DNA from 2 places in the Priestia sp. P5 genome. Region 2 is predicted to be linked to the other one. Evidence: riboswitches for the same ligand, from Rfam matches in the RefSeq annotation. Region 2 holds a riboswitch; the other holds the start of a gene.
What was found. Region 2 has a riboswitch for S-adenosylmethionine ahead of mtnW (2,3-diketo-5-methylthiopentyl-1-phosphate enolase). Riboswitches for the same ligand answer to the same signal wherever they lie in the genome.

Region 1: it holds a riboswitch for S-adenosylmethionine, as region 2 does, so the genes downstream of both, MMB69_RS05595 (sulfite oxidase-like oxidoreductase) here and mtnW (2,3-diketo-5-methylthiopentyl-1-phosphate enolase) in region 2, are expected to answer to the same signal.

Annotation. Positions count from the first base shown of each region.
Region 1 is NZ_JAKWFJ010000001.1:1,081,739-1,085,936, forward strand. Features, by position in the region: gene MMB69_RS05585 (putative polysaccharide biosynthesis protein) at 1-831, shown strand, start outside; gene MMB69_RS05590 (hypothetical protein) at 845-1,213, shown strand; SAM riboswitch class I at 1,358-1,464, shown strand; gene MMB69_RS05595 (sulfite oxidase-like oxidoreductase) at 1,540-2,202, shown strand; gene MMB69_RS05600 (MogA/MoaB family molybdenum cofactor biosynthesis protein) at 2,236-2,748, opposite strand; gene moaC (cyclic pyranopterin monophosphate synthase MoaC) at 2,761-3,249, opposite strand; gene MMB69_RS05610 (molybdopterin molybdotransferase MoeA) at 3,364-4,198, shown strand, end outside.
Region 2 is NZ_JAKWFJ010000002.1:660,636-664,833, reverse strand. Features, by position in the region: gene MMB69_RS20135 (1,2-dihydroxy-3-keto-5-methylthiopentene dioxygenase) at 1-93, opposite strand, end outside; gene MMB69_RS20130 (methylthioribulose 1-phosphate dehydratase) at 109-747, opposite strand; gene MMB69_RS20125 (2-hydroxy-3-keto-5-methylthiopentenyl-1-phosphate phosphatase) at 744-1,409, opposite strand; gene mtnW (2,3-diketo-5-methylthiopentyl-1-phosphate enolase) at 1,406-2,650, opposite strand; SAM riboswitch class I at 2,731-2,837, opposite strand; gene MMB69_RS20115 (pyridoxal phosphate-dependent aminotransferase) at 2,968-4,140, opposite strand.

The DNA of each region.
Region 1 (4,198 bases), on a different contig from region 2:
ATCTATCAAAATATTGATACGTTTACGATTAACATGCTTTTTCAATCAATAGGATATGGACAAGCTAAGGCTGAAACGATTAACTCCGTCATTGGATTAGCGCAAATTTTGGTGATGGTGCCGGTATCGTTAGCGACTGCCTTCAGCATGTCGCTAATTCCGGGCATTACATCTTCTTTTGTGCAAAGAAATTTACGGGAAGTAAAAGGAAAGATTACAAAAACGCTGCAGCTGCTGTTGTTTTTTACTCTTCCTGCTGCGGTAGGGCTTTGTTTATTGGGTAAGCCGGTATATATGATGATTTTTGGAGCGAAAAACAGTCCTGAAATCGGTGGAGTTGTTTTACAATGGTATGCGCCTGCTGCGATTCTTTTTGCTCTTTTTACCGTAACAGCCGCCATTCTCCAAGGAATTAATCAACAAAAGAAGCTAATTTTAGGCTTGGGCTTAGGAATTGTTGTGAAGATAGTATTAAACGTACTGTTGGTTTCAAGCTTAAAAGAAATTGGACCGGTTGTCGCGACTTACGGAGGGTATGGTGTATCGGTTATATATAACTTCTATTTAATTGAAAAATCTATTTCTTACCGAGTTCAATCACTGGGACAAGCTGCGTTGACACCTGTTTTATTAGTAAGTGTGATGTCAGCCGCTGTGATTATCGGCAATTATACTTCTCACTATTTTTTAGAAAATAAGCTGTCTGCATCTTCACTTGCGATTAGCACATCTTGTATTTCAATTGCTTTAGGTGCTGTCGTGTATCTAGGACTTGGCGTCAAAACAAGTTTAGGGCAATCTGTTGTATTAAATAGAAGAAAAAGAATGTAAGGGAGAGAAAGAAGTGTCAAAACGATTCTTACTAACCGTAGCCGCTGGAGGAGGTATCATAATCTTCGGCGCGCTGGTGCTACTAAACTGGGAAAAGATGTTTGGAGACTACCGTCCCATTCAAACGGCAAAAGCCGTATTCAAATTAGAAGTGGGAAGTCAAGATGTAGAAGAGACTACGGATTCAGATGATGCTCTTCACTATATGGTGAAAAAAGGACATTTAGATGAATATATTCATATGATGAACGAAAAAGGCTATGTGTTAAAAGAAAAAGATATTGATCATAACCGACTTGTTTTTAACGATGGACAAGAGGATGAGCAAATTTACTACAAGCGCTTTGCTAGGAAGTATACGATGATTGATGGAGAAGGGTAAAGGCTTTATATGGTATTTTAGTAGACTAAAACCTTATAACCCTATCTGTTTTTAAAGTTTTTTGGCGAAAAAGAAAAATAATATTGACAATTATGACAAAAAGCTTAATACTGACTTTATTACATAAAACAAATACAATTTGTTTCCTTATCAAGAGAGGTGGAGGGACTGGCCCTGTGAAACCCGGCAACCGCTGTCTATGACAGAATGGTGCCAAATCCTTAAGAGTGTATCGCTCTTAGAGATAAGGAAGAAGCTGAAACAAAGCTCTTCCTTATTTATTTAAGGAAGGGCTTTTTATGTACAAAAAACAACGAGGTGATTATTTGAACAAAGCAGACCGTATTAAACGAATGAAAACACCAGAAATTGATCCAAAGTATGAAGGACGAGTGCCTCCGGGGCAAGTAGTGACAGAGCGCTTTCCTATTTTGCATGAAGGCGACGTGCCGGAGTATAACTTAGAGGAGTGGACGCTTCGCGTGTTTGGGTTGGTAGACAAAGAAGTGACGCTTTCGTATCAAGATATATTGAACATGCCGCAAACAACGGTGAAATGTGATATTCACTGCGTAACGAGATGGACAAGACTTGATAATGAATTTACGGGCGTGCTGTTTACAGACTTTTTAAAAGCAGTTGGCGTGGAGTTGAAAAGTAAATACATCATGCTGCACGGAGATAATGACTATACGTCAAATATTGAAGTAAAAGATTTACTGAGAGCCGATATTCTTCTCGCTCATTCCTTTAACGGAGAGCCGCTTACAGCTAAGCACGGATATCCGCTGCGATTGGTTGTTCCGCATTTGTACTTTTGGAAAAGTGTTAAATGGCTTCGAGGCTTTGAAGCTATTGATGAAAATCATCCTGGCTTTTGGGAGCAAAACGGCTTTCATCTTAGAGGAGATCCGTTTAAAGAAGAGCGTTTTTCTGGAGAAGATTTAGGCATTCCAGAAGATGAGTGGGTACATAAAGACTATGATTAATAAAAATGCCTATGCACGCGCATAGGCATTTTGTCAGCGCTGGCGGTTTAATTCCCACACAACGTGGCGAAGTTCAGGCAAAATCAGTTTGGTCATAGCTAGACGAACAGCACCGCTTGATCCTGGTGTAGAAAAAACGGCTTTTTCGTTAATCGTCCCGGCAATTGCCCGGCTCATAATCGCTGCGCTGCCAATGTCTTCGGTGTAGCTCAGCATGCGAAACAGCTCGCCAAACCCAACGATTTCTTTATGAATCAGCGCTTGAACGGCTTCAATCGTAACGTCTCGTTTTGTAATGCCAGTCCCGCCGTTTGTGAGAACAACGTCAATGTCCTCATCACTGCATCCGGCAAGTATCGCTTGTTGAATCGACGTTTGGTCGTCTTTTACAATTTCATAGGAAGCGACTTGCATGTCATGTTCTTTCAGAAGTTGGATCATCAGCGCACCGCTTTTATCGGTTTCTTTTGTACGTGTGTCGGATACCGTAATGACTTTGCAGCGAACGGGCTGAGTTGCTTTAGATTTATGTTCATGTACGCTCATTATGTACCTCCTTTACGCTTCCGTACGCTTGTAGTCACCGTTTTTGCCGCCTGATTTTTCAAGCAGATACGTTTCGCCGATAATCATGCCTTTATCAATGGCTTTGCACATATCATAAACGGTTAGAGCGCAGGCAGAAGCGGCTGTTAAAGCTTCCATTTCAACGCCCGTTGAGCCTTCCGTTTTAACAGTTGCTTCTATTAATAAACGGTATTGATCATTGCTTGTATCCCAGTCAAATGAAAGGTTTACGCCTTTTAATAAAAGGGGGTGACACATCGGAATAATGTCAGACGTGCGTTTTGCAGCCATGATTCCCGCTACTTGTGCGACAGCAAGCACGTCGCCTTTTCCGATCTTATGTTCTACAATGGCTTCGTGAATTCCTTTGTTAACAAGTATGCTTGAACGAGCGGTTGCAGCGCGGCGAGTGATAGATTTTTCGCTAATATCGACCATGTTGGCACGGCCTTGGTCATTAAAATGTGTAAAAGAAGACATCGGTGTTTTCATCCTTTTTCAGTAAATTTTGTTGTATGATAGAAATAGTGAGATATGCTATGATTTTACACCATAGCGCAAAAAGTGAACAGACATAAAGGAAGTGAAGAATGTATGTTAGAAAGCAGAACACCTATTTCAATTCCTGAAGCAATTGAAAAAGTCATGACATATAAAAGAAAAGGCAGCATCGAACGCGTATCGATCACCGAAAGCTACGGACGCTATTTAGGAGAAGATATTGTCGCCGACCAAAACGTGCCTCATTTTAATAAATCGCTTTATGACGGCTTTGCAGTTCGAGCGCAAGACTGCATAGAAGTCTCAATTGAACATCCTGTAGAGTTCGAAGTTGTAGGTGAAATCGGCGCTGGCTCTGTTTTTGAAGAAGAACTAAAGCCGTTTCAAGCAGTGCGTATTATGACAGGAGCACAAGTGCCTCATTCATGTGATGCGGTTGTGATGCTTGAAGTAACGAAGTCGTATGAAAAAGAAGGCAAAACGTATATGGCGTTAAGCCGGCCTGCTTCAAAGTGGGAACACATTGCATTAAAAGGAGAAGAAACAAAAAAAGGAGACGTGCTCGTTTCAAAAGGAACGCGCATCAATCCGGGCGTCACCGCTTTTTTAGCTACGTTTGGCTATGCGGATGTAGCCGTGGTGAAGCAGCCAGTGGTTGGCGTGTTAACAACAGGAAGCGAACTGCTTGATGTGAACGAGCCGCTAGAACCAGGGAAAATCCGCAACAGCAACTCCTATATGGCACTTGCACAAATCGTAAGAAGCGGGGGAATTCCGAAATATTTAGGGAAGCTTGAAGATGATTTTGACCGCTGCTATGAAGCGGTAGAAAAAGCGCTTGAAGAAGTGGATATTTTACTGACAACCGGCGGAGTATCCGTTGGCGACTATGATTATTTACCGGCTATTTATGAAAAGCTTGGCGCCA
Region 2 (4,198 bases):
TTCATAAATAACTTCATTGTTTGCCAGAAAAGCTGATACTTCCTCTTGAGTTTCAATTCTTTTATTGTTTATATGTAAGCGAATTTGCGCCATTGTTGTTTCCTCCTTTTATAAATGCACCTTTGGCTTAATGCCTTTAAGTGACAGTAATTTCACATGGTAGCTAAATAGAAATTCATAGGCTTCTAGCGCTTTTTTTGTTTCAAACGCATTTTTCCCCCATACCGTAATCCCGTGGTTACGAATTAAAATCGCGCCTTGATCGCCTTTTATATGGTGAGAAAACTCTTCTGCTAGTGTCGGAATATCCGAGTAATTCGGAATAATCGGAACAGTAATTTCCGCATCTTCTTCCCAAATACCCAGTGCCTTAATAATTTCTTGGCCTTTGAATGAAATAAGCCCTTCATCTCCGTACAGTTCAGAGATCACGTTGTTGTCGATTGTATGTACATGAAGACTGCACCCAGCGTTCGTTAACTCGTAAATCTTAACGTGTAAAAGCGTTTCAGCAGAAGGCTTTAAATGCGTTTCTTCTGCAGGTTTTCCATGTTGATCAACTAATAAAAAATCTTCATTTGTACGTTTTCTTTTGTCTTTTCCACTTGCTGATACAAAGAAAGTTGTCGGATTTTGGTCCACTTTAATTGCTAAGTTTCCGCTTGTACCGAAGAACCAATCGCGTTCTGCCAACTCATCTTTTATATCCGCAAGCTCATGCAACCTTTGCTGAGCCATGATACTCATGCTTTCACCTCTTCTGTTAATTCTTGTAAATGATGAATGACATCATAAAAAGTAGAAAAAGGACGATACGGTAGAGATAGCTCTTCGCATTTTTCAATTAAAAAGTCACGTGCAATGACAGTGTCAGCTAATTTGGCAGCCTGCAAATCCGTAATGGAATCGCCAATAACAACCGTATGATCTCTTTCATCTGCAAGATTGCGAATAATCGTTGGCTTACAGCAGCCGCAGTCGTTTGCACACTGTTTATCACATGTATGAGGCCACGTAATGGAAATATGTTCACCAGAAAAATCAGATCCGTTGCAGTAGAGCATTTCCTCTGCAACTCGATTTCCCAAAAGCGGTTTTACAAAAAAGTCAATTCCTCCGCTTACAATATAAAGCGGAATATGATGCTCTTTTGTATAGACAATAAAATCATCAAATCCATCTCGAATAGCAGACGTCTTTAAAATATAAGAAATAATATCTTCCTTTAATTCCACGGGGAGTAAGGCAAACATTTGCCCTACTCCTTCTTGAATAGAAACGCGCTGTGCTAGTACGTCGTCTTTAATACTTTCCCACTCCGGAGGAGCAAATTGTTTCATAATCGCAATAATGTTATCGCTATTTGTGATTGTTCCATCAAAGTCACAAAAGATTTTTAACGATGTCATGCTTTCACCTCTACTGTTCCCCATAGTTGCAAAGCTTTTTGCAACTCTTTTGATTCTTCCGCTTTTTCGGCTAGTGTTTGATGAGAGAGTACTGCATCTATCGCCGCACGGAATGCCTTTCCTCCTCCGATAGCGCCGTCTGGATGACCGTGAACTCCGCCTCCTGCATTGATAATGCTGTCGATTCCAAAGTCCTTCACAAGCTGCGGTACCATTCCAGGATGAATTCCTGCTGAAGGAACCGGGAAAGTCTGCTTATATTTGTACACAGGACGCGTTAATTCGTAGGCAATGCCTGTCGTGTCTTCAAGAGAAAGCGCTACGCTTCCGTATGGTGATGGAAATAGCGAAAAATCTGCTCCGGCTAAGCGTAATAGCTTTCCAAGCAGTAATGAATTTGAAAAACCGTAAAACTCTGATGGCGTAAGCGCTCCGCTAACAGCTGGGTGAGCCATAATCGGCAAGTTAATTTCATCATCTTCTCGAAGTGCCTGCAGTACGTCTAATCCGTAAGCAAATACGTTGAATAAAAGAGCATCGGCTCCTAGCTCAGCTGCTTTTCTCGCTTTTTCTTTTAATTCAAACGTTCGTCCCGTTAAATTAACAGCATACAGCGTGCGGTGTCCCGTTTTTTCGTATACTTCATTCAGTACTTTTTTTCCCTCTGTAACGCGAGCTTCAAAAGGTGTTCGTTCACTATCAAACAAAATCTCGTCGTCTTTAACCAAATCCACTCCGCCAAGCGCTTGCTCACGCAGCTGAGTTGTTAAGTACGTCATGTCTCTTCCAATCACGCCTTTAAAAATACTCATCACAAGCGGACGGTCATAAACGCCTAGTTTCTCTCGGATACCTTCTATTCCAAAGCGCGGTCCTGGGAATTCAGCTAATAATTCATCAGGAAAATCCAAGTCTAATAATTTCACTTTTCCATCAAGTGATAGTTTTCCGAAAACAGTAACTAAAATAGCCGGTAAATCTCTTGAAAAGTTGGCAGTTGGATAAGCAATTTTGACAATAGCCTGCTTAACCTCTCTGCCTAAATATCCGTTAACACGTTCGCAATCTTGAAGCTCCGTTACGGACACGACGCGCCCTTTATGCTTTTGAAGCTGCTGCTGATCTAAAAGCGGCAGATCTGTCCATGAGCCGACGGTTAGTCCTAAAGCGATTCCTTCCGCTTTTTTATGAAAATTTCCTTTATTGTCATGTAGTAAGTAGCTTGCAACGATTTCACTCATTATGCTAAAAACTCCCTTGCTGTTTAATATCGTTAATAAAAAAAACCTCTTCTGTGATTAAGAAGAGGCTTTCGTTGCTCTTCTTATCTCTCAGCTGCTGCTGCAAGAATTAGCACCGTGCTTAACATGCGTTAAGTCGGTTGCCGGGCTTCATCGGGCTAGTCCCTCCACCTACTCTTAATAAGAAAGTTGCTATTTATTTAAATTGAATTCGTAGATTATATACTAAATAAAAAATACCGCTAGGATTTATCGGTTATTAATCTCGTTAACTTCTTACATATTAAGCCAACTCAAAAAGGATTGTCAATGCGTTTTTAAAATAAATTTAATTTTTTTATTCGAGATACAGCTTCTCTCATGCGCTCTTCATCCGTCAGCAGTCCTACGCGCACATAGCCTTCACCATATGTTCCGAAGCCTACTCCAGGTGCCACTACAACGTGGGCTTTTTCAAGAAGTAAATCTGAAAATTGTTCAGAAGTATATCCTCCAGGAACTTTTAGCCATGCAAAAAAGGAGCCTGCTGGGGATGTAACGTCCCAGCCAATTTCTCGAAGCCCTTGAATAAATGTATTGCGTCTAGATTCATAGCGCTTAACTAAATCATTCACACATTGTTGAGATTCTAACAGAGCTGCGGCTGCTGCCTCTTGAACCGCCCCAAAGAGACTGACATACATATGATCTTGAAGAAGATTAATAGCTTCTACAACACTTTCATTTCCTACAGCAAATCCAACTCGCCATCCCGCCATGTTATACGTTTTAGAAAGAGTATAAATTTCAATTCCCGTCTCTTTTGCACCAGGAGTCTGTAAAAAGCTGATTGGCTTTTTACCATCAAATCCAATTGCTCCGTAGGCAAAGTCGTGTACCACACAAATATCGTGCTTGGCAGCAAACGCCACGGTGTCTTCAAAAAATTCTGCCGTTGCCACTGCACCAGTAGGATTATTGGGATAGTTTAAAAACATGAGCTTTGCCTGTTCTTTAGCACGTTCACTTATCTCTTCGTATACGGGTAGAAAATGATTTTTAGCCGTGAGCGGCATCACTTCCATCTTGGCTTTTGCAAGCTCTACTCCAGACCAGTAATCAGGATATCCAGGATCCGGAACCAGCACCGTATCTCCAGGGTTTAATAAGCACTGCGGGATTTCAACAAGTCCACCCTTCCCGCCAAACAAAATAGCTACTTCTTTTTCGGGATCCACATCAACCCCGTATTCTCGCTTATAAAAAGTCGCAACGGCCTCTTTCAAAAACTGATGCCCCCGAAATGGAGAATATTTATGATGTATAGGATTAGAACTTGCTTTTTGCAGTGTTTCTACAATATGTGAAGGAGTAGGCTGATCAGGATTTCCCTGCCCTAAGTTAATAACGTCGTGCCCTTGGGCCATTACTTTTCCTACCTTGCCTACAAGTGATGCAAAAAATTGTTTTGGTAAACTTTTTAATAGTTCCGATTGCTCAAATTGTTTCATCATCGCACACCTTCTCAAAAAATTCTTGAAATTCTAGTCACAAATAATATATTGTAAT